Regions from separate parts of the Vogesella sp. genome, predicted to be linked through region 2. Evidence: predicted binding sites of a transcription regulator. Region 2 holds the regulator's gene; each other region holds the start of a gene.
What was found. The regulator FliA, encoded in region 2, starts transcription of late flagellar genes. The targets are predictions, from matches to a motif close to GCTAAAGNTNNNNNNNNNNCNGCCGATAAT.

Region 1 (10,450 bases), on a different contig from region 2:
TTCGATGAAGCAGCCGAACAGCCAGGCAATGATCAGTGCCTGGATGCGACGGTCGGGCGTGATGTTGGCAAAGCCTTCACGAATGGCAAGGATGCCGCCGGAGTGCTTCAGCGTGTTCAGCAGCAAGATGGCGCCAAAGATGATCCACAGCACCGACAAGGTAATCAGGCCGCCTTGCAGGGTAGAGGCCAGCACGCGGTTCAGGCTCATCTCCCAGCCCAGGATGGCAATCAGCGCGGTGGCGATAAAGACGACAGGCATGGCCCGCTTGGCTGGCCAGTTCAGGCCGACCAGCAGGATGGCCGACAGCAAGATGGGCATAAATGCCAGGAAAGCCTGCATTCCCAAACTCATGTTCAGATACTCCGGGGTGTGTTGTTGTGCCGTCAGCAGGTGACGGTGCTTGTGTGCCCGGATTCTAAAAACAGGTTTCTGGCTTGTCTGTTGGGGCTGCCCCTTGCGGGAAAACCCTTGCGTGATAACCCTTGTAGCGGTTTTTGACTGTGATGGCGGCTGTCTGCGGCGGAAGGCTGGAGAGGGAACCGGCAGCAGCGGCGGCAGTGCCGCCGGGGGGCAGACAGGCGCCTGCCCGACGCGCCCGGCAGGCAAGGTTGGCCGCAGGTTGCGGCCTGGGCGTTACAGGCTGAGCGGGTGGGCGCTGACACCGTGCTCGTCCAGCCGCAGGTAGCCGCCGTGGCCGGCGTACCAGTCGGCAATTACCCAGCGCTGGCGGGGCACGCCGTCCAGCTGCAGCGTGTGGCTGGCCGGGCGGTGGGTGTGGCCGTGGATCAGCGTGGCGCCGGGGTGGGCGGTCAGCAAGGCGCGGATGGCGTCGTCGTTGACGTCGCCAATGTCGGTCAGGCCGTCGCTTTGCTTCTTGGCCTCGCTCATGGTGCGGATCTGCTGCGCAATGGCGTGGCGTTCTGCCAGCGGTTTTTGCAGGAAGGCGGCCTGCCACGCCGGCTGCCGCACCATGGCGCGAAACTGCTGGTAGGCAGCGTCGTCGGTGCACTGGCCGTCGCCGTGCACCAGCACATAAGGTTGGCCGCAGATGGTCAGCGTGTGAGGTTCGTCCAGCAGCGTGGCGCCGCTGGCGGCGGCAAAACCGGCGCCCAGCAAGAAGTCGCGGTTGCCGCGCAGCACGTATAGCGGGGTTTGGGCGGCAAAGTGGCGCATCTGCGCCAGCATGTCGCGGGTGAACGGCTCGTCGTCGTCGTCGCCTACCCAGTACTCGAACAGGTCGCCCAGGATGTACAGCGCGTCGATGTTGCCGCGCCAGTCGGCCAGCGTACGGGTAAACAGCTGCCCCAGCCACGGTTCGCCCGGGTGCAGGTGCAGGTCGGAAATCAGGTGAATGGCCATGGCTCGGTTTCTTGATGGCAGACACCCCCTGTGCCAGGCAGCAGGGGGTGTCGGTGGGATCGCTTGCTGGCCGGCGTGCAGGCACGCCGACCGGGCCGCTATCAGGCCTGGATGATCTCGGCTTTCTCGATCACCACCGGCTCTACCGGCACGTCCTGGTGGCCGCCCTTGCGGCCGGTGGCCACGGTCTTGATGCGGTCAACCACGTCCTGGCCTTGTACTACCTGGCCGAACACGCAGTAGCCCCAGCCCTGCATGCTTTCGCTGCGGAAGTCCAGGAAGTCGTTGTCGGCCACGTTGATGAAGAACTGGGCGCTGGCGGAGTGCGGGTCCGGGGTGCGGGCCATGGCAATGGTGTAGGTCTTGTTGGAAACACCGTTGTTGGCTTCGTTCTGGATCGGGTCGCGGGTGTCTTTCTGGTCCATGTCGGCAGTGAAGCCGCCGCCCTGGATCATGAAGCCGTTGATCACGCGGTGGAAGATGGTGCCGTTGTAGTGGCCGTCCAGTACGTATTGTTCAAAGTTGGCCGCGGTTTTCGGTGCCTTGTCGGCGAACAGTTCGATAACGATGTCACCGTGGGTGGTGGTCAGCTTGATCATGTGTCTATCCTTGTGAATCAGGGTTTGTAGATGGCTTTGGTGATGACGATCGGTTCGATCGGTACATCCTGCATGCCACCGATGAAACCGGTACGCGCTTTGGAGATGCGGTTCACCACATCCATGCCAGCGGTCACCTTGCCAAACACGGCATAACCCCAGCCTTGCGGGGTCTTGCTGCGGAAGTCGAGGAAGTCGTTATTCACCAGATTGATGAAAAACTGCGAAGTGGCGGAATTCGGGTCGTTGGTGCGCGCCATGGCAATGCTGCCGATGACGTTTTTCAGGCCGTTGTCAGCCTCGTTGGCAATCGGGGCGCGAGTGGGTTTTTGCGCCAGTGCGCCATTCTGTATGGCAAAGCCGCCGCCCTGGATCATGAAGCCATCGATGATGCGGTGGAACACCGTACCGTTGTAGTGGCCGGCTTTCACATAGGCCACAAAGTTTTCTACCGACTTGGGCGCGCGTGCCGGGTCCAGCTCGATGGTGATCAGGCCCTTGTTGGTGGTCATTTCCACCGTGGGCGCGGCGAGGACGGACAGCGGCATTAGCATCAGCAGCGAGCACAGCAGTTTTTTCATGGTGTAAGGCGTTCCTTGAAATGCGGGCGGCTGGAAGTGTAGCACGCCTGTTGCAGCCGGGCGCAGTGCGCGGCAGGCCGTATTTTTCATGGTTTGCTGAAAAGTAGCTCAAGATTGCACGGCTGTAGTCGATAAATGACGAACAAGCTATAAAATGACTAAGTTACTCGGCGGAGCACATTTATGAAACAGATCACCCGATTGATTCCCGGCTTGCTGGCCATGTCCGTATTGACTGCCTGCGCGTCCGGCCCGGCTGCCCCGGCGGCGGGTGAAGGCTGGAGCGTGGTTGCTCTGCCACCCGGTACGGTACAGGCGCCGGCAGTCGCCGGCTCTCACGAGCAGCCTGGTATTTCGCGTCAGCCGGTAATGTCACCGTCTGGCGTGATGATGGGCGGTGGCTACGTCGGCCCGCTGGCCGACCCGCCGGCCGAGCACAAGCAGGAGCAGTTCAATGCGCTGCGCCTGCGTGTCATCGGCTACGGTGCCCCCCCCACCGGCAAGGAGCTATCGCCAGTGCAGCGCCGTCTGCTGGCTATGCGCGCCTCGCAGCTGGATGCTTACCGTGCGGTAGCCGAGCAAGTGCAGGGCTTCAAGTTGTCCGGTAGCAGTTCGGTTGGCAACCTGGTTACCGTTAACGACACCTTCCGTGTTTACGTCGATGCCTACCTGCGCGGCGTACGTTTGCTGTCTACCGAGTTCAAGCCGGATGGCAGCAGCGAGACCATCGCCGAAGTGGTGCTGGATGAAGGCTTCTTCAAGGCGTATCGTACGGCACTGGTAACCACCGGTAATGTGGCGGCAGCGGCCAGGGTGATGCCGGCTGCCGATGGCAGCAAGCTTGGCTGCACCGATAGTGGTTGTGTGTACGGCGGGGATTTCTACGTTTCGCACTAGGACATGATGCGACTATCCAGATCCATGCGCGCCGCCTGCTGGGCGGCGTTTGTTTTGTGGCTGCAGCCGGCCGTGGCCGAGGTATATCAGGCCGAAGGCATTGCCTCGCTAGAGGCGGGGGGGGTGGCGGCACGAGAGGCCGCCATTCAGGATGCCCTGCGCCAGATTGCGATTACCCATCAAGGTGGGCTGGTAGCGTCCAGCAATATGGTGGCCGGCCTGCAAACCCAGGAAAGCCTGATGCTGGGGCCGTTGACCTTGCCGGGCAGGACGCGGGTGCTAAGCGAGTCGCGCCGCGAGGGCTTGCTGTTTGTTCGGGTAGAACACGACACGGATGGTGGTGAAGACAGCAAGCAGCTGGACCCCTGCCAGCGTGCTGCCATGCCGCCCGGCCGCTTTTTGGCTCGCCGCATCGTCACTACCTATTTTCAGCTGGAACGGCCAACTGTGGCCGGTGATCTGGGCAGCATCGCCACCTGGTTTCCCGGCGATCTGGTGCGGCTGTTCAACCAGCGCCGTGACACTCAGGCGCTGTACGCTGGCGGGATATCCATCTTCCCAGGCGGCGTGATGCGCGAGGCCAGCGCTGCCGCAGATACCGTGCGCGACATCGGCAAGCGCGAAGCAGCGCAGTTCGTGCTGGCTGGCCGCATTATCGATACCAGTGTGCTGCGTCAGGCGCCACGCCTTGGTGCTTTTGGCTCTGCGCCCGACGGGCGGCAAGGTAGCTACTATCAGGGGCCATTTGCCGGTTTGCTCGGCTTGTCGCTGAAGCAGGTGCCCATCGAGCGGCGGTTTGAACTGGAGTACTGGCTGTACGACACGCTCAGTGGCGGCATTTTGCTGCGCGACAATTTGTTGCGTCACGCTCACGGTGACGTCGGGCCACTGTCGCAGCGTGTATTTGCTGCCGGCGATCTGGCGCAGAACGATTACGGCCAGGTCATTATCCAGACGTTGAACGAGGTAGTGGACAAGGTCTCCAGCGCGGTGCAATGCCTGCCGTTTGCCACCCGCGTCAGCAGGGTAGAGGGGGACCGCATTTATCTGTCGGCTGGCGCGCTGGATGGTCTGGCTGTGCGCGATCGTCTGGTGGTGTACAAACCGCGGCCGGCGACAGAGATTCGTCGCCTTGACGGCGCGGTGCTGGGCGTGCCCGAACAACAGCTGGGCGATATCGAGATCGAGCAGGTACAGCCACGCTTTGCGGTAGCCCGTTTGCGTAACGGTAAACTAAAAGTTGACGCTGGCGATTGGGTAAGGTTCCCGGTGATACCACGTTGAGAAATAAAAACCGTAATCGTGTTGATAATGGTTCTCTTCGCTGTTTATACTCGGCGCCTGATCGTGACGCAGGCCCGTTAACGGGCTCGAAAAAGGAGCTGGTTGTGAAGAAACAGGTAATGTTGGCTGCCGTGCTGGCAGCATTCAGCGGCGTAGCCATGGCAGAAGAGATCACCCTGTACACGGCGCGTGCCGAACAGCTGATCAAGCCGATTCTGGAAGCCTACGAGAAGGAAACCGGTGTCAAAGTAAACGTTGTCAGCGGTGGTGAAGGCCCGCTGATGGAACGCCTGAAGGCCGAAGGCACCAATAGCCCTGCGGACATCTTCATGACTGTTGATGCCGGTAACCTGTGGCAAGCCAGCAATATGGGCCTGTTCCAGCCGGTGAAGTCCGCTACGCTTGCGGCCAACCTGCCGGCCAACCTGCGCGACCCGGCTGGCAACTGGTTTGGCCTGTCGGTGCGTGCCCGTACCATCTTCTTCAATACCCAGACCGTGAAGCCGGAGCAGCTGTCCAGCTACGAGGACCTGGCCGATCCGAAGTGGAAGGGTCGCCTGTGCTTGCGTACCTCCAAGAAGGTATACAACCAGTCCCTGGTAGGCACCATGATCGCCGACAAGGGCGTGGCCGCCACCGAGAAAGTAGTGAAAGGCTGGGTAGATAACCTGGCGGCACCGGTATTCCCGGACGATACCAAGATGCTGGAAGCCATCGATGCTGGCCAGTGTGACGTGGGCATTGCTAACACCTATTACTACGGCCGTCTGCTGAAGAAGAACCCGAGCCTGAAAGTGGGCGTATTCTGGGCTAACCAGAAGCAGGGTGGCGTGCACGTCAACGTGTCGGGTGCTGGTGTGACCAAACACGCCAAGAACCCGAAAGGCGCTGTAAAACTGCTGGAATGGCTGTCGTCGGAAAAGGCACAGAAGCTGTACGCCGATATCGATATGGAATTCCCGGCTAACCCGAAAGTAAAAGCCAACCCGACCGTTGCCGCGTGGGGCAGCTTCAAGTCTGACCTGATCAACGTGTCCGAAGCCGGCGCCAAGCAAGCGGAAGCAGTGAAGCTGATGGACCGCATGGGTTACAAGTAAGCGTTGTGCCCGCAGCCGTGGCTGTAACCAGGCTGTGCGCTTGATGACAAACCCTGTTTGCCTGGCAAGCAGGGTTTGTTTGTTGATAGCCCGGCCATAGCCTGCCGTGTGGTTGTTGTGGCTGCTGTCTGGTGGTGTTTGCACTCTTTCCCTACACCCTTAACTGCAACGATAATGCGTTCTTTTATCGAACTTACTTCCTCATGAGCCGTCTGCGCGCTTCTGTTCTGCCTTGGCTGCTGGCCGGCCTGATTGCCTTGTGCACTGTGGTGCCGCTGGCCGTGGTGATGTTGTCGGCGCTGACGCCTGATCCGGCCATCTGGTCGCACCTGATCGAGTTCACGCTGCCCGAACTGTTCAAGAACACCGCCATCATGCTGCTGGGTGTCAGCGCTGGTGTGCTGCTGCTGGGTGTCAGCCTGGCCTGGCTGGTGGCGGTGTACGAGTTTCCTGGCCGCCGCCTGTTCAACTGGGCGCTGATGCTGCCGCTGGCCATGCCTGCCTACGTGATGGCTTTTGCCCAGGTGGGCTTGCTGGAATTTACCGGCCCCGTGCAAACCTGGCTGCGCCCGCATTTCGACGATATGCGCTGGTTTCCGCAAATCCGTAGCGGCTGGGGCTTGGTGTTGGTGATGTCGCTAGCGTTCTACCCCTACGTTTACCTGCTCAGTCGCAATGCTTTTGCCACCATGGGCCGGCGCGCACTGGAGGTGGGGCAGAGCCTGGGGCTGTCTCGCAGCCAGGGTTTCTGGCGCATTGCGCTGCCCATGGCGCGGCCGTGGATTGCCGGCGGTCTGATTCTGGTGATCATGGAAAGCCTGGCCGATTTCGGTACCGTGGCGGTGTTTAATTACGACACCTTCACCAGTGCGATCTACAAGGCTTGGTTTGCGCTGTTTTCGCTGGATACCGCCAAACAGATCGCCTCCTTGCTGGTCATCCTGGTATTCATCGTGCTGGTGCTGGAGCAGCGTAGTCGTGGCCGCCGCGCCTACGCGCAGGCTGGCCGTGCCGCACCGCAACCGCGCCTGCCGCTGCCGGGTTGGCGTGGCTGGGCAGCCACGTTGGCGGCTGCGAGCGTGCTGATGCTGGCATTTGTCATTCCGATGCTGCAGCTGATCTACTGGGCGTCGCTGGATTTTGCCAACCAGTTCAGCAGCGATTTTCTGGGCTATGCCTGGCGCTCGGTCAGCCTGTCACTGATTGCTGCGGCGCTGGTTACCGCCATTGCGCTGGTGCTGGCCTACCTGGTGCGGCGTCAGGGCAGTAGCGCCATGCGCAATCTGGCGCGAGTGGCCACCATGGGCTATGCCATCCCCGGTACCGTGCTGGCGGTGGGGGTGTTTGTGCCGGTGGCGTGGCTGGATAACCAGATCATTGCCCTGATGGGCTGGGGTGGGGAAGTCACTGCGGTCTTCAAGGGTACCCTGCTGGCCATGTTGTTGGCGTTTGTCGCCCGTTTCCTGGCGGTGGCGTACTCGGCAGTGGAGTCGGCGATGAACCGCATTACCCGCAGTCACGACGAGGCAGCGCGTAACTTGGGGTGCTCCGGTTGGGCGCTGCTGCGTCGTGTTTACTTGCCGCTGTTGTCTGGCGGCCTGCTAACTGGCGTGCTGATGGTGTTTGTCGACGTGATGAAGGAGATGCCCATCACGCTGATGACGCGGCCTTTTGGCTGGGACACGCTGTCGGTACGCGTTTACAACATGACAGCCGAGGGCATGTGGGACCAGGCAGCGCTGCCGGCCATTGCCATTGTACTGGTGGGGCTGATTCCCACCATTCTGCTGTCGCGCCAACGGGATGTCGCCTGATGAGTGCCTTGCTTGAATTGGAATCGGTGTCGCAAAGCTACGGCAGCAAGACCGTAGTCAACGATATGTCTTTTGCCTTGCAGCAGGGCGAGATCGCCTGCCTGCTGGGTAGCTCTGGCTGTGGCAAGACCACGGTGCTGCGCTGTATTGCCGGTTTTGAAACACTCAATGCTGGCGAAATCCGTTTGGCGGGCCAGCGCATTGCCGCAGTGACCGACAGTGTGCCGGCGCACCAGCGCCAGATCGGCATGGTGTTCCAGGACTACGCGCTGTTTCCGCACCTGACGGTGGGCGAGAACGTCGGTTTTGGCCTGGGCAAGCTGCCGCGTACCGAGCGCGAGCAGCGCGTGCTGGCCATGCTGGAGGTGGTAGGGTTGGCCGCGTATGCGCAGGCTTTCCCGCACGAGCTGTCCGGTGGCCAGCAGCAGCGCGTGGCGCTGGCGCGGGCCTTGGCGCCGCAGCCCAAGCTGCTGCTGCTGGACGAGCCGTTTTCCAACCTGGATGTGGACCTGCGTGAGCGTTTGTCGCGCGAGGTGCGCGACATCCTCAAATCGCAAGGCACCACCGCCATTCTGGTGACGCACGACCAGAACGAGGCCTTTGCCATGGCCGACAAGGTGGGGGTGATGCACGAAGGCCGCCTGCAGCAGTGGGCGCCGCCGTACGAGCTGTACCACGAGCCGGCCAGCCGTTATGTGGCCGACTTCATTGGCCAGGGGGCGTTTGTACCGGGCAAGGTCACCGGCCCGCGTTGCGTTACGCTGGCGCTGGGCGAGTACTGCAGCGCTGTACCGCGCCAGTTTGCCGAGGGGGACGAGGTGGACGTGCTGCTGCGGCCGGACGACGTGGTGCACGACGACGCCAGCCCGGTGACGGCCCGTGTGCTGGGCAAGGTGTTCCGTGGCTCGGAGTTCCTGTACACGCTGCAGCTGGATAGCGGCCAGCAGGTGCTGGCGCAGGTGCCCAGCCACCACAACCACGCCATTGGCGAGGCCATCGGTATCCGGCTGGAGCTAGATCACCTGATCGCGTTCCGGCGTCAGCCGGCCTGACAGGCCGTGGCGGCCAAGCTTGTCGTGTCAAAGGTTGGCCGCCGGTAAAAGCACAAGGCCCAGCGCAATTGCGCTGGGCCTTGTGCTGTGTGGCGATGCCGGGATTAGCCCGACAGCCAGGTATTGGGGTGCGCCTCCAGCCAGGTCTTGATCGACTTGGCGTCGTTCACCCGCGCTGCAGAGCCGTTGGCGGCCAGCAGCACTACGATCAGGCGCTGGGTGCCCATCGTCGCCTGCATCACCAGACAGCGGCCTGCTTCTTCGATAAAACCGGTTTTGGACAAGCCGATGTCCCATTCGCCTTCACGTACTAAAGGGTTGCTGTTTTTGTAGTGCAGCACGCGGCTGGCGCTGGGGTGGGCCATGTATTCGTGCGTGGTCGAGTACTGGCGGATCAACGGGTACTGATAGGCGGCTTTTACCATGCGTACCAGGTCCAGGGCGGTGGCGCTGTTGCGCATGTCGAGGCCAGTGGCGTCATGGAATACCGCCTGTTGCATGCCAATGCTGCGCGCCTTCTGGTTCATTCTGGCAATGAAGGCAGCCTTGCCACCAGGGTAAGCACGCGCCAGCGACGCGGCAGCGCGATTTTCAGACGACATTAACGCCAGTAGCAGCATTTCGCGACGCGTCAGTGTGGAGCCGACGCTCAGCCGCGAGCTGGTGTTCTTCAGGCGATCTACTTCATCGTCGGTGATGGTGATCGGCTCATCCATCGACAGGCCGGCGTCCAGCACCACCATTGCGGTCATCAATTTGGTGATCGATGCAATTGGCTGCCGTTGCGAGGCATTCTTTTCATAAACCAGGCGGCCGGTTTGCGAATCTACCACCACAGCAGCCTGTGAATTCAGCCGCGGGCTGCTACTGTATGGGTGGCTTTCCAGGTTTACAGGCTGGGCGGCTTGCGCCACCATGCTGCCTGCCAGCAGGCAGGCTGCCAGGGCGAGGGTTCTGAGCATCATGTAAAAGGACTCCGATGCAATGTGGATGCTTCGGTGCGACGCGGCAGGGGAGATCACACTCAGGTGATGCGCGCACAGCGCCGTGCCTTGGCAACGGCCTGCCGGGTGCACCCGTTATTCGAGTTTATCGAGCATTATTATTTTAAATTGAATCCAGGCAGTTGTCCGGTTTTAGTTTTAGCCAAAATACATGAAAATGGCAGCCTATTGCCGCCATTTCTATGACGAAAGAGTGACCTTGCATGCTGGTAACCTACCCAGGCAGCCCGTTCCGGTTGCATCAGCCCTTTCCGCCCGCGGGTGATCAGCCGGCGGCCATCGCGTCGCTGGTAGAAGGGCTGGACGATGGCCTCACGTACCAGACCTTGCTGGGGGTAACCGGCTCCGGCAAGACCTACACCATGGCCAACATCATCGCCCGCACCGGGCGGCCGGCCATCATCATGGCGCACAACAAGACGCTGGCGGCGCAGCTGTACAGCGAAATGCGCGAGTTCTTTCCGGAAAACGCGGTGGAGTACTTCGTGTCGTACTACGACTACTACCAGCCCGAGGCCTACGTGCCCAGCCGCGACCTGTTCATCGAGAAAGACTCCAGCATCAACGAGCACATCGAGCAGATGCGGCTGTCGGCCACCAAGAGCATTCTGGAGCGCCCCGACTGCGTGATCGTGGCCACGGTGTCGGCCATTTACGGTATTGGTGACCCCACCGAATACCACCAGATGATCCTGCACCTGAAGGAAGGCGAAACCACGCCGCAGAAAGACATCGTCAGCCGGCTGGTGACCATGCAGTA
Region 2 (10,450 bases):
GGTGCCTGCTGCTCGACATGCCACTGCTGCGCATCCCAGGCCGGGAAACGGGCGTCGCCGGTGATATCCAGTGCAATGTGCGTCAGCGCCATGGCGTCGGCCAGCGGCAAGGCCTGGGCGTACAGGTTGGCCCCACCGATGATGCATACCTCTGGCGCATCCCCGACCAGCGCCAGCGCATCCGGCAGCGAGTGCGCCACCGTCACGCCATCGTGCCGCCAGTCGGTCTGACGGGTGATGACGATGTTGAGCCGCCCTGGCAGCGGCCGGCCGATGGAATCGAAGGTTTTGCGCCCCATGATCACCGGCTTGCCCAGCGTCACCGCCTTGAAGTGTTTCAGGTCTTCCGGCAGATGCCACGGCAGCGTGTTGTCGATACCAATGACGCGGTCGTTGGCCATGGCGGCCACCAGCACGATGCGCGGGCTCATACCGCCACCTCGGCCTTGATGTGCGGGTGCGGGTCGTAGCCTTCCAGCGTGAAGTCGTCGAAGCGAAAGGCAAACAAGTCGCGCACGTCGGGGTTCAGCTTCATCACCGGCAGCGGGCGCGGCTCGCGCGTCAGCTGCAGGCGCGCCTGCTCCAGATGGTTGCTGTACAGGTGGGCGTCGCCCAGTGTGTGGATGAATTCGCCCGGCTGCAAGTCGCATACCTGGGCAATCATCAGCGTCAGCAAGGCGTAGCTGGCAATGTTGAACGGCACGCCCAGGAAGATGTCGGCCGAACGCTGGTACAGCTGGCACGACAGCTTGCCGTCGGCCACGTAGAACTGGAACAGGCTGTGGCACGGCGGCAGCGCCATGTCATCCACCAGCGCAGGGTTCCACGCCGACACGATCAGGCGGCGCGAATCGGGGTTGCGGCGCAGCATGTCCAGCAGGTTGGCAATCTGGTCGATGTGGCGGCCATCCGGCGCTGGCCAGCTGCGCCACTGGTAGCCGTACACCGGGCCGAGGTCGCCGTTTTCATCGGCCCACTCGTCCCAGATGCGCACGCCGTTTTCTTTCAGGTAGCGGATATTGGTGTCACCGGACAAGAACCACAGCAGCTCGTGAATGATGGAGCGCAAGTGGCACTTCTTGGTGGTCACCAGCGGGAAGCCGTCGGCCAGGTTAAAGCGCATCTGGTAGCCGAACACCGAGCGGGTGCCGGTGCCGGTGCGGTCGGACTTGTCGGTGCCGTGTTCCAGCACGTGGCGCATCAGGTCGAGATACTGTTTCATGGGCGGCCATGCAGAAGTTGAATCACCCGATTTTACCATCGGCAGCAAGACCGTGCGGCCAACCTTGTTGACCGATACAGCACGGCAAGCCGCAATCGGCTACCATGCCCGTTTGATTACACTTTCATTTGCGCAAGCGACATGGCCGATAGCGACCAGGAAGACAAGACAGAAGCCCCCTCGGGGCGGCGGATCGAGCAGGCCCGCGAAGAAGGTAATGTTCCCCGGTCGCGGGAACTGAGTACCTTTGCCGTCACCGTCACTGGCCTTGGCATGCTGATGGCCACCGGCGAAAGCCTCTACCAGTACTTGCGCAAAGTGATGTACGACTGGTTGAGTTTTGATGCCGCCCGCGCCAAAAGCGGGGACATCATCATGGAGCAGTTCCGCAGCAGCCTGGTGGACGGGCTGCAAGCGATGGCCCCTTTGCTAGGCGGGCTATTTCTGGTGGCGGCGCTAACGCCGCTACTGATTGGCGGCTGGAACTTCACCACCAAAGCCTTTATGCCCAACTTTGGCAAGCTCAACCCGTTCAGCGGCATTGCGCGGCTCTTTTCGATACAAGCGGCCAGTGAGGGGCTAAAAGGCATTCTCAAGAGCGTACTGATTGGTGGCGTAGCAACCTGGGTAATCTGGAACGAGCGCGGCGACTTGATCGGACTGGTGAGCATGCCACTGGACCGGGCGCAGATCCACCTGATCGGGTTGATGGAACACACTTTCCTTATCGTCGTTGGCGCCATGCTGTTTCTGGTATTGCTGGACGTGCCGTTCCAGCTATGGCAATACACCAAGAACCTGCGCATGACCAAAGAGGAAGTGAAGCAAGAATACAAAGAACAGGAAGGCTCGCCAGAGGTAAAAGGTCGTATCCGCCAGCTGCAGCGCGAGGCAGCACGCCGGCGCATGATGCAGGAAATACCCAACGCCAATGTCATCATCACTAACCCGACGCACTACGCGGTAGCACTCAGCTACGACGAAGGGATGAATGCACCCAAGGTGGTGGCCAAGGGCTCGCTGAAGCTGGCAGAAAAGATCATCGAGAAGGGTCGCGAACACCAGGTGATGGTACTGCGGGCACCACCATTTGCACGGGCACTGTACTTCAATGTAGAACTGGGCGAAGAGGTACCCAACAAACTGTATACAGCAGCAGCACAGGTACTGGCTTATGTACACCAGCTAAAGCAATACGAAAAACAAGGCGGCCTGTCACCGGTGTTTCCTGAGAAACTGGACGTCCCGGACGAGCTTGACCCTGAAAGCAAACACACTCAACATACTGCGCCCACCGGAAATCGCTAAATAAGGCATGGACAAGCTGCTGGATTTGCTGAAAAAAATCGACCTGAACACCCTGGCTGGTCCGGTGCTGATCATCCTGGTGCTGGCGATGATGGTACTGCCGCTGCCACCGCTGCTGCTGGACATCTTCTTTACCTTCAACATCGCGATTTCCATCATTGTGCTGATGGTGGGCATCAATACGCGCGAACCGCTGGAGTTTTCGTCATTTCCGTCGGTACTGCTGATTACCACCCTGCTGCGGCTATCGCTGAACGTGGCGTCCAGTCGCGTCATCCTGATGGACGGCCATAACGGCACAGGTGCTGCAGGTGCGGTGATCGAATCGTTTGCCCACTTCCTGATCGGTGACAACATCACCATCGGTATCGTGGTGTTCATCATTCTCACCATCATCAACTTCGTGGTCATCACCAAGGGCGCCGGCCGTATCGCCGAGGTATCCGCCCGCTTCGCGCTGGACGCCATGCCCGGCAAGCAGATGGCCATCGACGCCGACCTCAACGCCGGCCTGATCGGCGAAGACGAAGCCCGCATCCGCCGCGCCAAGATTGCAGAAGAGGCCAACTTCTTCGGCTCGATGGACGGTGCCTCCAAGTTCGTGCGCGGCGACGCCATGGCCGGCATCCTGATCATCGTGATCAACATCGTGGGCGGCCTCATCATCGGCATCCTGCAGCACGACATGGCCGTAGCCGACGCCGCCGAAACCTACACCCTGCTGACGATCGGTGACGGCCTGGTAGCGCAAATCCCGGCACTGATCATTTCCACCGCCGCCGGTATGGTGGTGGCGCGCGTGGGCACCGACAAAGGCCTTTCCGAACAGCTAAGCGGCCAACTGTTTGCCAACCCTACCATCCTGTACCTCACTGCTGCCGTCATCGGCATGCTGGGGCTGATCCCCAATATGCCGCACGCGGCCTTCCTGATGATTGCCGGCACGCTGGCCGGCGTGGGCTGGTGGCTGGACAAAAACCAGACCAAGAAAGCCCAAGCACCAGCCCAGGCGGACACCCCGCCGCCAGCCATTATGGAACAGCCGCTGGCGGAAGTGAGCTGGAAAGATGTCCAGCCGGTAGACCCGCTGGGGCTGGAAGTAGGCTATCGCCTGATCCCGCTGGTAGACCGTGATCAGGACGGCGAGCTGCTGCGCCGTATCCGTGGCATCCGCAAGAAAATGGCACAAGAGCTAGGCTTCCTGGTGCCGCCGGTGCACATCCGCGACAACCTGGAAATCCGCCCCAACGCCTACCGCATCCTGCTCAAAGGCGTGGAAATCGGCACTGGCGAGGCGTACCTGGGGCAGTTCCTGGCCATCAACCCCGGTCAGGTTAGCGGCGAGCTGCAAGGCATGCCCACCACCGACCCGGCCTTCGGCCTGCCGGCAGTGTGGATCGAAGCCAGCCGCCGCGAAGAAGCGCAGAACATGGGCTACACCGTGGTAGACGCCAGCACCGTGGTAGCCACCCATATCTCCAACCTGCTGCAGGCGCACGCCGCCGAGCTGCTGGGTCGCGAGGAGGTTCAGGCCCTGATCGACCACGTGGCCAAGGAAGCGCCCAAACTCATCGAGGACTTGGTACCCAAAGTGGTGTCGGTGGGCATTCTGCAGAAAGTGCTGCAACAGTTGCTGACCGACGGCATCAACCTGCGCGACATCCGTACCATCATCGAAACCCTGGCCGACCACGTGGCGATGACGCAGGATGTCGACGAGCTGACCAGCGCGGTGCGTACCGCCCTGTCGCGCGCCATCGTGCAGCAGCTGTTCCCTGGCGAGCAAGAGCTGCCGCTGATGACGCTGGAACCGTCACTGGAGGGCATCCTGCTACAGGCCGTCAACAGCAAGGCCGGCGGCGGGCTGGAACCCGGTCTTGCAGAGAACCTGCTGGCCAATGCCGCACAGCAAACAGAAAATGTTGAAAATCAGGGTTACAATCCAGTCTTGCTGACACCGCCGGGTTTGCGACCACTACTGGCACGCTTTCTGCGCAGGGCACTGCCACAACTGCGCGTGATTTCGCATAATGAGATTCCAGACAGCAAATCCATTCGTATAATTGCGGTGATTGGGGGGAGCAAAGGCTAATAGATGGTCGTCAGAAAGTTCTACGGCAAAACCACACGCGATGCACTGCGCCAGGTTCGGGAAGAGCTTGGCGCTGACGCGTTGATCCTGTCCAACCGTCCCACGTTGGGCGGCGGGGTAGAGATCATGGCCGTAGCCGATGCCGACGTGTCGGCACTGGCCACCACGCTGACGCCGCCCTCGCAACCCAAACCGCCACGCAATGTGCCGCAACAGCCGGCACAGGTTAGCCCTGCGCCGCAGCAGCAAAGCGCACCGGCCATGAACCGTGCACTGGCGCGCACCTACGCCATGCCGGTGGAACCGCTGGAAGAGCCGCCAGCCCCGCCGCCGCCTCCCCCGCCGCCGCCAGAACCGCCACGCAACCAACCGCAACCGTTTCTGGAGCATGTGCAGGCCAGTAGCCGCCGCACGGCCGCCCAGCCAACCGCAGCGGCCAACCCGCGACGTGCCAACCCCGCGGCCGAGCAGGACCGCGAGCAGATGGCGCAAGAGCTGAAGCAGATCAGCGACGAGATCAAGCAGCTGCGCAGCCTGCTGCAAAGCCAGTTGGCCGGCTTTGCCTGGTCGGACATGGAGCAGCGTGCCCCCAATCGCACCGAACTGTTTCGCCACCTGCTGACTGCCGGCTTCAGCTCGGCGCTGATCCGGCAGCTGACGCAAAAGCTGCCGCCGCAATACGACGGCGACGTCGCGCAAAAGTGGGCGCGCTCGGCGCTGATCCACAACCTGAAGTGCATGGACCCGCTGCACGACCCGATCGAAGCCGGCGGCATCTACGCGCTGGTCGGTCCTACCGGCGTCGGCAAGACCACTACCGTCGCCAAGTTGGCCGCACGCGCCACCATGCGCTACGGCGCACAGAGCGTGGCGCTGATTACCACCGATACCTATCGTATCGGCGCGCAGGACCAGCTGCGCATCTACGGCAAGATTCTGGGCGTGCCGGTGTTTTCGGTACAGAACGAAGGCGACCTGCAATTGACGCTGGCCGACCTGACGCCGCGCAAGGTGGTACTGATCGACACCGTCGGCATGGGGCAACGCGACGCGCGGGTACAAAGCCAACTCGAGATGTTCAACCAGGCAGGCCGCCCGGTGCAGCGCCTGCTGCTGCTGGCGGCCAACGCCGACGGCCATACGCTGGAAGACGTGGTACGCCACTACAAGGGCGACGGCCTGACCGGCGCCATCGTGTCCAAGATCGACGAGGCGCTGGCGCTGGGCCCCAGCTTGGACGTGGTCATCCGCAACCGGCTGCGCCTGTTCTACGTGACCAACGGCCAGCGCGTGCCGGAAGACATTCACGCCGCCCACGCCGAGCTACTGATCGACCGCGCCCTGCGCGCCGCGCAGCAGAACTCGCCGTTCAACCCCGCCGGCGACGAAATGGCCATCCTCAACGCCGCGCAATCGGGCTGGCTGGGCTGACACCATGAGCGATCAAGCGTCCAGCCTGCGCCTGCAACGCGCCAAGGCCGACTACCCACCCAGCTTCGCCTTCATCGGCGGCGAGGGCAGTGGTGTCAGCACGCTGGTGGGCGAACTGGCCGCCAGTCTGGCACTGGCCGGCGAGCGCCCGCTGCTGATCGAACACCAGCCCGGCCACCAGCAAGCACGGCGCCTGGGGTTGCCGGCCACCGGCACCTTTGCCAGCCTGGCCATCAGCCTGGGTGGCATCAACGAGCTGATGGTGGCGAACCGTTACGGCCTCAACCTGGTCAATCTGGCAGCCAGCAGCGACGACCGCACGCGGCTGTCGCCCCGCCTATGGCGGCGCTTGGCCAACGAGTTTGCCTCGGTAGAAGCCGACAGCAGCGTGCTGCTGATCGACTGCCCGGCCATCGCCGAAGACCCGGCGCCGGCCTGCATTGCCGATAATCTGGTGCTGGTGCTGAGCCCGGACGCCGACAGCCTGACCCAGGGCTACGCCAGCCTGAAAAGGTTGGCCGCCGAGTACGCACGGCGCCGATTCAATATACTGGTAAATCGGGCACAGGATTTTGGCGAAGCCCAGGCGGTGTTCAACCGTCTGAACAGCGTGGCTGGCGACTACCTGTCGGTAGCATTGCGCTGGGTAGGCTTCGTGCCGCTGGACAATACTGTACGCAAGAGCCAGACGCTGCGCCGCCCCACGGTAGAAGCGTTTGCCGACTGCGAGGCTGCGCTGGCCTATCGCCAGCTTGCCGAGATGCTGCCGCGCTGGCATGCGCCCGACCAGAGTGCACCGCGCAACAGCTATCTGGAGCACCTCTTGATGACCACCAAATCGCTTGCAGACTTGACAGGGCCTTGACATGGCAGTGCATCACAAAATGCGGGCATACGCCCAGGCGGCAGATACCCGCCCGGCGATCGACATCGAACAGTACACGCCACTGGTAAAAAAACTGGCCAGCATGCTGGTGGCACGGCTGCCGGCCAGCGTCGATATCAACGACCTGATCCAGGTCGGGGTGATCGGCCTGATGGAGGCCGCCAAACAGTTCGACCCGGCGCAGGGCGTGCAATTCGAAACCTTTGCCAGCCAGCGCATCCGTGGCGCCATGCTGGACGAGCTGCGCCGCGAAGACTGGATGCCGCGCCAGACGCGCCGTAACAGCCGCCAGATCGAAGACGCCATCCACAAGCTGGAACAGCAACTGGGCCGTTCGCCGATCGAAAGCGAAATTGCCGACTTCATGCAGCTGCCGCTGGACGAGTATCAGGCCATGCTGGGCGAGTGCCGCGGCGTGGGGCTGGTGCACTTTGAAGACTTCCAGGACGACGACGGTAACCCCACCCACGGTATCGACAATATTGCCGACGATAACGGCATCGAACCGCTGGCCGTACTCAGCGACGACGGTTTCCGCAGCGCTTTGGTAGAAGCCATCAAGCTACTGCCGGAGCGCGACCAGCTGGTGATGGCGCTGTACTACGAACAGGAGCTCAACCTGAAGGAAATCGGCGCCGTGCTCGGCGTATCCGAATCGCGCGTCTGTCAGCTGCACAGCCAAGCCATCGCCCGCTTGCGCACCCGCCTGCGCGAATGGACCTGAAGAACCTAGAGAAAACCGACTTTGGACAAAATCAGTATTGTAGCCGTGCTGGGTGGCCTGACTGCCATCCTGGCCGGCCAGGCGCTGGAAGGCGGCCACCTGGGCTCGCTGTTGCAGCTCACTGCCTTTCTTATCGTTATCGGTGGCACGGCCAGCGCGGTCATGCTGCAAAGCACCCCACGCCAGTTCATCACCGGCTTGAAAATGGCGGCATGGGTATTCAAGCCACCTGTTTTCGAGTACGACAAGCAGATCCGCGAGATCGTCACCTGGAGCCAGACCTCGCGCCGTGGCGGCCTGCTGGCGCTGGAAGGCTTCGTCAACAGCCAGAAAGATCCGTTTACCAAGAAAGCATTGCAAATGCTGGTAGACGGCGGCGAGCCGCAAAGCATTCGCGAAGTACTGGAAACCGAACTGGATAGCTACGAACACGGCCGCAAGCAGGCCGCCAAAGTCTGGGAGTCAGCCGGTGGCTACTCGCCTACCATGGGTATTCTGGGGGCCGTTCTGGGCCTGATCCACGTGATGGAAAACCTGTCCGACCCGTCCAAGCTGGGTAGTGGCATTGCTATCGCCTTCGTGGCGACCGTTTATGGCGTGGGTGCGGCCAACCTGCTGTTCCTGCCGATGGCTACCAAGCTGAAACACCTGATCCGACTGGAAAGTACTGCCAAGGAGCTGGTGATGGAAGGCGTAGTGGCCATCGCCAACGGCGAAAACCCGCGCCTGATCGAGGCCCGCCTGCGCGGTTTTGCCAGCATCAACAGTTAATGACACGCCGTTAAAAGCACAAGGCCACGCCTAGGGCTAATGCCATTCAGTTCAGCGAATGTGCTTGGTTTTCACATGGCAGGACGTGAGTGAAGCGCCCAATCCCGTTGGCGCGAGCCGGTCAAAATGGTGCGCCCCAGGTTTTAAGACGCCGATTTGTTTGAGCTCCGAGCCGTTAGCGAGGAGCGAGTTCGGCGGCGCCTGGGGCGTGCCATTTTGAACGGGGTTTCGAGCAGCCCCGGGTTGCGGGGGAATGAAAAGGGGGCGGCAATCCGCCCCCTTTCCCGTCTGCCGGGCGGAACCGGCATCTAATCATCGTCCGCATCGCGGACACACTAGCCTACTTCAACGCAACAAACCCCTAAATAAAAAACGCCAGTCAGCTCTAACTGACTGGCATTAACCCGCAGGGTGGCCTTGTGCTTTATGCGGCAGAGCCGCCGGCCGGCGCCAGCTGGCGCAGCTCGGCGTTATCCATCGGCTTCTTGATGAACGACGCCAGCAGCTTGTAGGTATCCACATCGAAGCGCGGCGTGCCCTGCGGCGCCTGCGCCTCGTCGCGGCGGCTACCCAGGTAGCACCAGCGGTCGAACAGGTGCTCTTCCCACTCGCCGCTCACCGGGTCGGTCTCACGTACTGCCACCGGCCCTGGGTAAGGCCAGCTTTTCACCTTGATCTTGCCCAGCGCATGCAGCAGGCGCAGGTTGTGATGGTCGGCGTCTTCCTTGCCGATACAAGCGCCCTTGCAGCGGCCGATCTGGTAGGCAAAGCAGGCGCCCTTGCGTGCGCCGCGCTTTTCCAGCTGCAAACAGGTCTGGCACAGGCCGTTTGCCTCGCACAGCTCGGTTAGCGCCTTTTTGGCCTCTTTCTGGGTACGGAACAGGCCGTAAATGGCGTCCAGGCGGGCAAAGTCCATATCACGGGCGTAGACGATGCGCGGCAGCAGAAAGCCGTCACCATCGCGCGCCAGCTGCAGCGTGCACAGCTCCTGTTCCAGCCGGCCGCGCTGGTTGTGCAGCGGCTTCTTGTCCTTGATCAGCTGCAACTCCAGCAGCAAGGCGCCGAACTCGCCCACGGTCTCTACCCATTCGACGTGGCGGATTTCCTGGCTGATGCGCATTTCCTTGTGCTGGCGGTGGTCGCCGCTAAAGTGCGACAACACGCGGCTGCGCAGGTTGACGCTCTTGCCTACGTACAGCGGCAGCCGTTTCTCGTCAAAGAACAGGTAGACGCCAGGCACGTCGGGCAGGTTGTCCACCACTTCCGGGTCCAGCCCCGGCGGCACCGACGGCAAGGCCATCAGTTCGCGGGCGGCGTCTTCCACCGTCTGCTGGCCCAGCGTCTGCAACGTTTGCTGCAAGAACTGGTACACCGCTTCGGCGTCGGCCAGCGCGCGGTGGCGCTCGGCCAACACAATGCCGTGACGGGCGATGATGCTGTCGAGGTTGTGCTTGTAGTGCTGCGGGTACAGCCGGCGCGACAGCTTGACGGTACATAGCACGTCGCTGCGGAAGCTCAGGCCGACGCGTTTGAATTCGTTCTTCAGGAAGCCGTAGTCGAAACGCACGTTGTGCGCGATGAACAGGCGGCCCTGCAGTTTTTCCAGCAGCTCGGTGGCGATGACGGCAAACGGCGGCGCGTCGGCCACCATCGCATTGCTGATGCCGGTCATCTGTTCGATGAAGGCGGGGATGGTCTGCCCCGGGTTGACCAGGAAGTCGATGCGCTCGACGCGCTCGCCGTCCACCAGGATCAGGCCGACTTCGGTAATCCGGTCGCGGGTGATATGGCCACCGGTGGTTTCCAGATCCACTATGGCCAGGGCTTGCTCAAACAGCATTGAAAATACTCGGAAAATTCGACGTGAAGGCTGCCCGCAGGCAGGAGGCGCAGCCTATCACAGTGACAGCCGGGGTCAAGCCGGCTGCAGCGCCCGCCACACCCGCCACGCCACCCAGGCATCGTTGGCCGCGTACAGCTGCTGCGCGTCGGACAGCTCGCGCAGCGACCAATTGG
Region 3 (10,450 bases), on a different contig from region 2:
GCCGCTGAAGTAAGAGCCTTGGCGATAATGGGTGCTGACATGGTGGGAATGACGGGGATGCCTGAAGCTGCTTTGTCCCGGGAGCTGGATGTGCCTTACGCTGCGATTGGTCTTGTGACAAATAGGGCAGCAAGTGCTCAGTCTGCCTTGATTGACTTTGATATGACGGCGATTGATGAATCTGTAGAAAGGCTGCAGTGTTTATTGCAGGCTTTTTGTGAGTGATGTTCAGGGCATGGCAGCTGTTTGATTTTTGCGTAATGCTGCTGATTATTCTGGCTGATTAATATTAAATTGCCGTTCCAATTGCTGGATACAGGCATTTTGCATATGCATTTATTTTAATGCTTGGGGGTGTCATGGAAGTAAAAGTGGCAATGGCTGATTTTCAGCTGGATGAAGAAACGGGTGTATGGTTGCCGCAAATTGGCCGTGGCATTGCCTATTCTGATGGCGATGCGGTGGAAGACGAAATTTTTAATGTCATCAACCGTGCTTCGGATCTAAGTGTTTCTTCTGTCGAGTTGGTCGCGGCGATTAATAACTGGCCCACTGAGTATCACTTTTCCCCACGCAGAACCAACTGGCTGAAAATGCTCAAAGGCGTCGGCCCTGGGACTAAAGTACTGGAATTGGGTTGCGGTTGTGGCGCGATTACAAAAGCCCTGTCCGAGACCGGTTGCAGTGTCGATGCTGTAGAAGGTTCTTTCCGGCGCGCCCGTACCGCAGCAAGGCGGGTACACGAGCATGCCGACACGCGTGTTTTTCACTCCAACTTTCAAAATATCGCATTTGAGCAGCAGTACGATCTCGTTACCCTGATAGGTGTACTTGAGTACTCGCCTGTTTATCTTGGTGGTAAAGATCCTTTCATCGAATGCCTGAAAATGGCAGCGAGTGCATTGAAACCCGATGGGACGCTGGTTATTGCCATCGAGAACAAGCTTGGTGTCAAGTATCTTGCCGGTATGGGGGAGGATCACCATGGTGTCCCGTACTATGGCGTAGAAGGCCAGTACCGCTCGGGCGAGGCAACGACCTATGGCAAGCAAGAGTTGGTAAGACGGCTTGAGAGTGCAGGGTTTGGTGTTTCTGCTTTCAATTATGCGTTCCCTGACTATAAATTGCCCGAGGTGATTGTTTCTGATCGTGGGATGCAACAGGGCAGACTTCGGGTCGATGATATCCTGTTTGGTTTGGAGAATCGCGATCATACCGGGCAGGGTAAAGAAAATTTTAGCATTAATTTGGCATACGAAGCGCTCTTTGAAGAGGGCGTGCTCGGTGATCTTGCAAACTCATTCTTGATATTCGCTACGAAATCTGGTGTTGTAAAACATCAGAAGCCGGATGTTCTGGCGCAAAAATATACTGATAATCGGCGTGCCGATCTGAATTGCGTCACGGAATTCATTGTTTCCGATAACGATACGATAGCCGTGCGCAAGTACCCATTGTCGACAGGTAGTGCTGCAGCCCAATCTGGCATGATCCTGCATGATTTCGTCGACGAACCATACGTGGTTGGGCGCAATCTTGGTGTTCTGCTGCGCAGAGCTGTTATGTCATCTGACGTGGAAAGCTTTCTGCTTCATCTGCAACGCTATCGCATTTTCCTCGAAAACCAAGCGCAGGACGGTTTGTTGCCTGCACAATGGATGGACGCCATTCCAAGTAATATCATTGTCGATGGTATGGGTTGCTTGCATTATATCGATCGCGAATGGTCGGTTAATGATGATGCTATAGAGTTGGAAGTGGTTTTCTTGCGCAGCATGCTGTTTCTTGTCGAGGATGCGATTTGTACTTCTGCGTTTCCAGGTAATGGTTTTTATCAGCGCATACAGAATCTTTATGCGCAACTTGCTTTGCAATTCGACCCGGCAATTCTAAAGAAAGTAAAACAGCTGCATAGTCATGTTTGGGCCGACGTGTTTGCCAACGGCCAGTGCTCGATGGGGGATTGGTATCGGGTTGCCGAGCGCTTCACGATTAGCCCCAAGCCGAAGTTGTTGCCTTTCGTATCACCACAGGTGTTAGGTGGCCAGGCTGCTGCATTTGGCCGCACTGCAGCTGAACGCTTTACTGACTATGCGTCGTGGTTGGTTCAGCATAAGCCACGCGAGGTCGATGCCGAAGTATGGGCTGAGCGCATGACTAGAGACTGGCAGCTGCAGCCGCATTTGACCTTGTTGATGATTGCACCTGCTGATCGCAAGGCAGAGTTGCAGGAGAGTATTGAACACCTGCAGTCGCAGCTTTATAAGAACTGGCGTTTGGTCGTCATTGCAGATTGGCCGGTGCCCAGCGTGGTGTTTGAACAGACCGACTATTTGGGCTGGTTGCAAGTAGATAACCTGGATGATGCTGCTGCATTGGCCGAGGCATGCAATGGCGTGCTTTCCATGCTGCCTAGTGACTGGGTGGCTATTTTGCCAGCAGGGGCAACCTTCCCTGGTGAGTATCTGCTTTCGATTGCCGACTATACCAACCTTTGGCCCGATGCCGTCGCGTTGTATACCGATCATGACCACTATCAGATCGACGGCTCGCGTGATGACCCCTGGTTTAAGCCGGGTTTCGACCCCGACTATTTGTTCGCTATGGACTATATCGGTACCGGCGTCTGGATGCGCATTCCGCAGTTGATGATGCTGGGAGGCTTTGCCAGCTGGGGGGCATGGCAGACCTACGACGCTTTGCTGAAGCTGTACGGTACGTATGGCAAAGGTGCAATCAGACACATAGAGAAAATGTTGCTGACGCTACCTTATGCGAAAGTCAGCACAGCGGAAGATGAAATGGTGCGTCAGGCCATCCTGCAACAATTCTTCCAGACTCTGGGGGTTGCTGCCAATGTCTTGCCGGCCAGGCTGGAGGGAACTCTGCGGGTTGAGTATCTGCATGAGGAAAAGCCGCTTGTTTCCATCATTATCCCTACCAAGGACAAGCTGGAGTTTCTCGACCCTTGCGTTGATACGCTGATCGAGAAAACACTATGGCCTAACTGGGAACTATTGATCGTCGATAATCGCAGTGAAGACCCGGATACCCACGAGTTTTACCAGCAGCTACAACAGCGCTTGCCGCAAGACCGCTGCCGGGTTCTTTATTATGACCAACCTTTCAATTTCTCTGCCCAGTGCAATATGGCGGTTGCCGAGGCGCGTGGTGACTACATCCTGTTGTTGAACAACGACACCGAAGTGGTGCAACCGGAATGGCTGGATCGCATGATGATGCACGCGATGCGTCCTGAAGTCGGTGTTGTCGGTTGCCGTCTCGTTTACCCTGAAACCGGTAAAGTACAGCACGCAGGCATTGGCTTTCATGCTCGGGGAATGTTCGATTCTGCCGCCCACCATCCCTTTGTTGGTGCTGATGGCCTGGATCCGGGTTATATGAATCGGCTGTGGGTCGAGCAAAATTATGCAGCGGTAACTGCCGCTTGCTTGCTTGTATCGAAGCAAACCTACCAGTCTGTTGGTGGCTTTGATGAAGACGAACTGGCTGTGCTGTTTAATGATGTGGATTTTTGCCTGAAGGTAAAACAAACAGGCAAGGCTGTGTTGTATACGCCATTTGCCACGCTGGTACATCATCATGGCGTTAGCATCAAGGCTGAAAGTAATGCCAAGATTGTGCAGCAGTTGCAGGATACTATTCGTGCGTTGGCTGAGCGCAAAACGTTCTTGAAAAGATGGTTGCCCCAGCTGAGTCATGACCCATCCCTGAGTCCGCACCTTGCGTTTGATGGCCCATCGGCGGATCTGGAAAGGGCTGTGCCGTTGCTGTGGGACCGAAACCTGCACCTGCGCAGCCGCCTGCTGGGCATTCCGGTTGAAGGTGGTAGCGGCATTTATCGGCTTATCCAGCCTTTCGAAGCCTTATCTCAAGCCGGCAAGCTTCATGCAGAGTACGTTCTCACCCATGATCGTAGCGTGCGGCTGCCCACTATCGTGCAGATGTCGCGACTTGGTCTGGACACCTTGATGTTGCAGAACCCGATTACCGATACGCATCTGGAGTGTCTGCAGGCAACGGCAGAGTTATTGCCAGGGGTACTGCGCGTAGCGTGCCTGGATGATTTGTTATCCGCCATGCCGAAAACCAGCGATCTTTACTATGCCTTCCGCAGCAACTTCCGCGACGCCAAGCCGCGCTTGCGCAAGGCGCTGGCGCTGTGCGATCGCCTGATTGTCAGTACTGAGCCGTTGCGTGCGTTCTGCGAGAGCATGATTGCCGATATTCGCGTTATTCCAAACCGTTTGTCGCGCCATACATGGGGTGAGGTTCACTCTGTGCGAGGGGTTGGCCGCAAGCCGCGTGTCGGTTGGGTTGGCGCACAGCAGCACGCGGGTGATTTGGCGATGTTGCAGACGGTTTTCGAGACGCTTGCCAATGAGGTGGAGTGGGTGTTCATGGGCATGTGGCCGGAAGGCGACTTTGCGCACGAGCGGCATAAGGGCGTGGTGTTCGAGCAATACCCGCAGAAAATGGCGTCGCTGAATCTGGATCTTGCCATTGCACCTCTGGAAGATAATCCGTTTAACGAGGCCAAGAGCAATTTGCGGTTGCTCGAGTATGGTGTGATGGCTTGGCCCGTTGTATGCAGTGATGTTTACCCTTACCGGAATAGCAATGCGCCGGTGACATTAGTCGGCGCTGACCCGCAAGCCTGGATTGAGGCTATCCGGCACCATATCGCCAACCCTGAGTGGTCTGCGCAGCAGGGTGCTGCTTTGCGTGCTTGGGTCGATGCAGACTACTGGCTGGAGGATCATCTGGAAGATTGGCAGGCGGCATTGTCTAGATAACGCGGTAACAAGGCATGATGACTGCTAGCCAAGCCCCTTTGCCTAGCCATGCTGCCATGTCAAGCGCAGCATGATCCCCAGCCAGGCCAGCCAGCTTGTACAACAAGCCGGCTGGCCTTATTGCTTGGTAACGATGTTTGGTGGCAGTTGATCATAATTTTTGTGATAGGGCGCTAAAGTATTTGGGCAGGTCTCCGATAAGTGCATATAAGCAAGCACGTGAAGAGTCAGCCAACTGACCAGCGTCCTTACATTAAAGTCAGACAAGATTATCGAGGTGCCAAAATGCCAATCATCGTTAATAGCAACATTGCTTCCCTGAATGCTCAGCGTAACCTGAACATGTCCAACAATTCGTTGGCCAACTCCTTGCAGAAGCTGTCGTCTGGCCTGCGTGTCAATAGCGGTAAAGATGATGCCGCTGGCTTGGCGGTTGCCGAGGGCTTGACCTCGCAGATTCGTGGTAACAATCAGGGGGTACGCAACGCCTACGACGGTATCTCCGTAGCGCAAACGGCTGAAGCCGCCTTGGGCCAAGTAGGTAACAACCTGCAACGCATTCGTGAAATTGCAGTGCAGTCCGCTAACGGTGCGATCTCTGATGACAACCGCTCTCAGCTGCAGAAGGAAGTGGATCAGCTGACGCAAGAAGTATCCCGCATCATTCAGACTACCAATTTTAACGGTACCAAGCTGCTCACAACTAATAAAGGCATCACTTTCCAGGTGGGTGCCTCTGGTTCCAAAGATAACCAGGTGGTTGCAACTGGCGTCGAGCTGTCCGGCATCAAAGGTTACTCGGCTACCCTTACTGCTACTGGTGCCGTTAAGGTAACAACGTCGGGTGCTGCTTCTGCTGCCATCAAGGATATGGATGCGGCGATCAAGACGGTGACCAATACCCGCGCCACCTTCGGTGCGATCCAGAACCGTTTCGAGGCCGTGATTGCCAACACCCAGGCTTTCGTTGAAAACCTGTCGGCTTCCCGTAGCCGCATCATGGATGCCGATTTTGCTGCAGAAACTGCACAGCTCACTCGCAACCAGATTCTGCAACAGGCGGGTACTTCCATCCTGGGGCAGGCCAACCAGGTGCCGCAAGCAGCCCTCTCGCTGCTGCGTGGTTAAGATTAGTTAACAACGATAGACACCAACCGATTTGGTACCTCTGTCCCCGGCCTGGCGGCCGGGGATTTTTTTTTGGAATTTTTTTGCGAAATTTAAAAAAAAGGCCTCAAGAGCACTAAAGAACTGACGATAGAGCGTTAGAGCGATTGGTATCAAAACCCGGGGAGTCCGCTCCCGAGCCAAGTCGCCATAATAACGGAGTTTAAAATGCCTATCATCGTAAACAGCAACATTGCCTCGCTCAATGCGCAGCGCAACCTGAACCAGTCGAATTCGTCACTGGCTTCTTCCCTGCAAAAGCTATCGTCCGGCTTGCGCGTTAACTCTGCCAAGGATGATGCTGCCGGTCTGGCCGTCTCGGAAGGTCTCACTTCGCAAATACGTGGTAACAGCCAGGGTATCCGTAATGCCTACGATGGCATTTCGGTAGCCCAGACGGCTGAGAGTGCCTTGGGCCAGGTAGGTAATAACCTGCAGCGTATCCGTGAGATTGCGGTACAGTCGGCTAACGGATCGATTTCTGATGACAACCGTTCCCAGCTGCAGAAAGAAGTGGACCAGCTGACGCAGGAAGTATCGCGCATCATCCAGACCACCAACTTCAACGGCACCAAGCTGTTGACGGGTAACAAAGGCATTACGTTCCAAGTTGGGGCTTCTGGCTCTAAGGATAACCAGGTGGTTGCAACTGGTGTCGAGCTGTCGGGCATCAAAGGCTACTCGGGCACTCTTACTGCGACCGGTGCAGTGAAAGTGACCACCTCGGGTGCAGCATCTGCCGCCATTAAGGCTATGGATGAAGCGATCAAGACGGTGACCAATACTCGCGCCACCTTCGGTGCCATCCAGAACCGTTTCGAAGCGGTGATTGCCAATACCCAAGCCTACGTAGAAAACCTCAGCGCGTCGCGTAGCCGTATTGTCGATGCCGACTTTGCTGCAGAGACTGCGCAGTTGACTCGTAACCAGATCCTGCAACAGGCTGGCACCGCCATTCTGGGCCAAGCCAACACCGTTCCGCAGGCTGCCCTGTCGCTGCTGCGTTAAGGTGAGAAAAGTGGTTTCCCCTCTACGGGCTGGATTATGCTGTAGAGGGGAGTCCTTTTTAAGAGGTGCTTATCATGCAAATCGGATCCGTTACCGGGGTGTTGCAGCCTCTGGGTATGACCGCCAGGCAGCAGGCAGAGTTACCACAGCAGTTGTCTAAAGACGGCGAGGCAGCCGCCACGACCAAGCCAGAGACACTGAAGGCCGTTACTGGCGTTAAAGAAGCCGAGGCTAAGGAACAGGCCAAGAACAAAGTTGACCAACAAGCGTTCAGCCAGTCTGACTTGGCCGATGCCATCAAGAAGCTTAACGAGACAGTAAAACTGTACAAGGGTGATTTGCAGTTCACGGTAGACGATGATACCCAGATGCAGATCGTCAAAGTTGTAGATAAAAGCAGCAAGGAAGTAATCAGGCAGATTCCGTCGCCTGAGGTTATCCGCATTGCCAAGGCAATCGAGGACTTTCGCAGCATTCTGCTGCAAGACGAGGCTTAGCCTCGGGAGTAGATCATGGCCATCACCACCGCAGGCAGCAACTTCGATGTTCAGGGTTTGGTATCCCAGCTGATTTCGCTGGAGCAGGCGCCGTTGAACTCCAGTAAGAACAGGATCAACACCTACAATAACCAGATTTCCTCGCTAGGTAAGTTGAAGTCTACCCTGTCCGAATTTCAGACGTCGTTGCGTGGCTTGATTTCCGGTTCGGCGCTCAATGCCAATAAGACTGACAGTAGTGATGCCAGTACCCTGAAAGGCACGGCAGGTGCTACAGCTGCAGCTGGCACCTATGTGGTGAATGTGACCTCGCTTGCTGCGGCGCAAACACTGGCGCTGACGAGCTACGATGGTAGCAGCGGCAAGATCACGTCCAATACGCAAAGTTTGGGCAATGCTGCTGGCGGTAATCTCACCATTGCGTTTGGCTCGGGTAGCACCCTTAATGTCACCATCGGTGCGAATGCGTCTTTGCAATCCATTAGTGACGCTATCAATGCCAAAGGTGGTGATGTGACTGCTTCTGTGGTCAATAGTGGTGCCGATGGTTTCAAACTGGCGCTCAGCAGTAAAAAGGCGGGTACGGAAGGCTCGTTTTCGGTGAGCGGTGGCAGTGCCTTAGGCTTGGGTTTTCTGGATTTTGACCGTACTAGCAGTGCTGCGGCCAACCTTGCCAAACGCACCGCTGCACCGAGTGATGCCCAGTTTACGGTAAATGGTGTCGCCATTACCGCTTCATCCAACAAGGTAACCGAGGCCTTGACCGGTTTGGAACTAAACTTGTTCAAGACCGGTACGGCTACAGTAACCGTTGCTCGTGATGACGAAGCGGTGATCAAGAATGTGCAGGCTTTTGTTGATGGTTTCAACAAAATCAAAAGCCAGGTCGACAGCATGTACAAGCAAAGCAGCAACCAGGTGACCGATGCCAACGGTAAGGTGATTGGCACGGCAGTAAGGCTGGACAATGGTGCCCGCATGATCATGCAAGACCTGACCGCCGAGATGTCAGTTGCGATCTCAGGTGTTACCCTGGGCTCCGGTCTCGGTTATCTGTCGCAGGCAGGTATTTCCTTGCAGAAGGATGGCACTCTGAAGCTGGATAGCGAAGAGTTCAAAAAGGCGCTGAACAAAGATGCAACGGCGGTATATAAACTGTTCAGTAACAACAATACTGACGGCTACGCGGAAAGACTGAATACCAAACTGAACAAGATGCTGGGGCCGGATGGTATGGTGCAGGTACGTACCGATAGCCTTAATCAACAAGTGAATTACGAGAAGCAGAAGCAAGACCAAATCCAGGCGCGTCTGGACATGATGCAGAAGCGCTACCTAACGCAGTTTTCTGCACTGGATGCGGCGTTGGCCAAAATGAAGAACCAAAGCAGCTACATGGCATCGATGCTGGGTTGATATTGAATGATGGGTGCAGGTGAAAAAATGAATCGACTAGCGTTGCAGCAGCTCAACAAGGCCTATCAGCAGGATGCGCTGGAAGCATCGGTATATGGTGCCAGCCCGATCGGGCTGATCGTGATGTTATACGAAGGTGCCATTTCCGCACTGCGCAAGGCACAAGCCGAGATTGCCAAGAACAACTTTATCGAAAAAGGCCGCCTGATCGGCAAGGGCATGGAAATCATCAATGGCCTGGATAATGTGCTGAATCTTGAAAAAGGGGGTGAGGTCAGCGGTAACCTGCGTGAGCTCTATATCTACATGAAGCACCGTCTCGGCGTAGCTAACATGAAAAACGATGCCCAAATCCTTGAAGAAGTCATCGTCCTGCTGGATGAACTGCTGGGTGCTTGGCGCCAGCTGGACAAAATGCAAGGTGCGGGCAGCCGGGTAGGGCAGGTGTAAATGCATGATTCGGTAGCGCCGCCGCTATTGCAGTATGCTGCCCTCACCAGGCAGCTATTCACTTTGGCGCAGAGCGAGCAATGGGACGAATGGTTGCAATTGCTGCCGCAGCGGGACGCACTGTTCGATCAGTGGCGTGAAAATCAGCAGATGGGGCTGATTGGCGAACAAACCCGTGCCATAGTACAAGAGACGCTGCAGTGTAATCAGCAGATGGAAGCGCTGGTGGCCGCTCGCCATCAGGAGCTTTCCGAGTTGTTGCATAGCGCCCGCCAGCAGAACAAACTTTCCAGTACCTACCGGTAAGCTCACTGCTGCCCGACGCTGACCGATTCCGGAGCTGGCAATGAATACTACCGATTGGCTGTTGTTTCTGATCGTGGTGCTGCAATCAGGCATCATTTTCTGGCTGTGGCGGCGTATCGACATGATAGAGTCCGAACGCCGTGTGGAGGCCACTACCTTCGACCATCTGCAACGCCAGATCAGCGTGTTGCAGCGCAGTTTGCAGGATGTCGCCCAGCAGGCGCCTGCTACCAGCCCACTCCCTAGTACGCGCCCTACGGTTCGCCAGCAGCCCTTGGCCAGCAGTGAGGGGGCCAGCCCTTACAACCAAGCTATCGAGCTTTTCAAACGCGGTTTTTCGACAGTCGAAGTGGCAGAACGCTGCGGTATTTCGCGTAGTGAAGCCGAGTTGATTCTTTCTCTGTATCGCAATAGTCCTACTGCATGATTTCTCCGCTTCCCCAGGGTTTGCCAGGGCTGCAAAGCAGTACGTCCGAGCTGGCCGGCAATCCGCTTAGCCCGGCACAAGCACTCAAACTGGGGCGTGAACAAGGGCGTTTGTTGCTGGAGGCTAGCAGCACCCCGGCACGTATGCCGGCGTTGCAAAGTGGCGAGACCATACTGGCCAAGATCAGCGAGCGTTTACCTGATGGCCGCATCGCTGCCCAGATCAAGGGTGCGCCATTCGTGCTCACAGTGCCGCAAGGGGCCACAATTCAGGGCGAAGCACTAAAGCTCAGCGTCGCCACCACCCAGCCGCTGGCATTCTTGTTGCTGGATGCCGACGATCTCAACGCCACCCTTTCCCCT

Region 1: the regulator FliA is predicted to act here: its motif matches at 2,649-2,678, upstream of ACK4FZ_RS16330 (LPP20 family lipoprotein).
Region 3: the regulator FliA is predicted to act here: its motif matches at 6,050-6,079, upstream of ACK4FZ_RS13130 (flagellin).

Annotation. Positions count from the first base shown of each region.
Region 1 is NZ_JBKBHK010000020.1:27,045-37,494, reverse strand. Features, by position in the region: gene ACK4FZ_RS16350 (L-lactate permease) at 1-354, opposite strand, end outside; gene ACK4FZ_RS16345 (UDP-2,3-diacylglucosamine diphosphatase) at 637-1,362, opposite strand; gene ACK4FZ_RS16340 (peptidylprolyl isomerase) at 1,464-1,961, opposite strand; gene ACK4FZ_RS16335 (peptidylprolyl isomerase) at 1,979-2,542, opposite strand; gene ACK4FZ_RS16330 (LPP20 family lipoprotein) at 2,726-3,439, shown strand; gene ACK4FZ_RS16325 (flagella assembly protein FlgT middle domain-containing protein) at 3,443-4,723, shown strand; gene ACK4FZ_RS16320 (extracellular solute-binding protein) at 4,828-5,820, shown strand; gene ACK4FZ_RS16315 (ABC transporter permease) at 6,024-7,634, shown strand; gene ACK4FZ_RS16310 (ABC transporter ATP-binding protein) at 7,634-8,686, shown strand; gene pbpG (D-alanyl-D-alanine endopeptidase) at 8,791-9,651, opposite strand; gene uvrB (excinuclease ABC subunit UvrB) at 9,894-10,450, shown strand, end outside.
Region 2 is NZ_JBKBHK010000006.1:178,852-189,301, forward strand. Features, by position in the region: gene ACK4FZ_RS09865 (dihydrofolate reductase) at 1-431, opposite strand, end outside; gene ACK4FZ_RS09870 (thymidylate synthase) at 428-1,222, opposite strand; gene flhB (flagellar biosynthesis protein FlhB) at 1,364-2,530, shown strand; gene flhA (flagellar biosynthesis protein FlhA) at 2,538-4,622, shown strand; gene flhF (flagellar biosynthesis protein FlhF) at 4,626-6,053, shown strand; gene ACK4FZ_RS09890 (MinD/ParA family protein) at 6,058-6,918, shown strand; gene ACK4FZ_RS09895 (RNA polymerase sigma factor FliA) at 6,938-7,663, shown strand; gene ACK4FZ_RS09900 (flagellar motor protein) at 7,685-8,434, shown strand; gene ACK4FZ_RS09905 (exonuclease domain-containing protein) at 8,859-10,274, opposite strand; gene ACK4FZ_RS09910 (3'-5' exonuclease) at 10,350-10,450, opposite strand, start outside.
Region 3 is NZ_JBKBHK010000011.1:16,273-26,722, forward strand. Features, by position in the region: gene ACK4FZ_RS13115 (S-methyl-5'-thioinosine phosphorylase) at 1-225, shown strand, start outside; gene ACK4FZ_RS13120 (glycosyltransferase) at 360-4,817, shown strand; gene ACK4FZ_RS13125 (flagellin) at 5,103-5,945, shown strand; gene ACK4FZ_RS13130 (flagellin) at 6,153-6,992, shown strand; gene ACK4FZ_RS13135 (flagellar protein FlaG) at 7,067-7,489, shown strand; gene fliD (flagellar filament capping protein FliD) at 7,505-8,905, shown strand; gene fliS (flagellar export chaperone FliS) at 8,912-9,355, shown strand; gene ACK4FZ_RS13150 (flagellar protein FliT) at 9,356-9,661, shown strand; gene ACK4FZ_RS13155 (DUF2802 domain-containing protein) at 9,702-10,088, shown strand; gene ACK4FZ_RS13160 (flagellar hook-length control protein FliK) at 10,085-10,450, shown strand, end outside.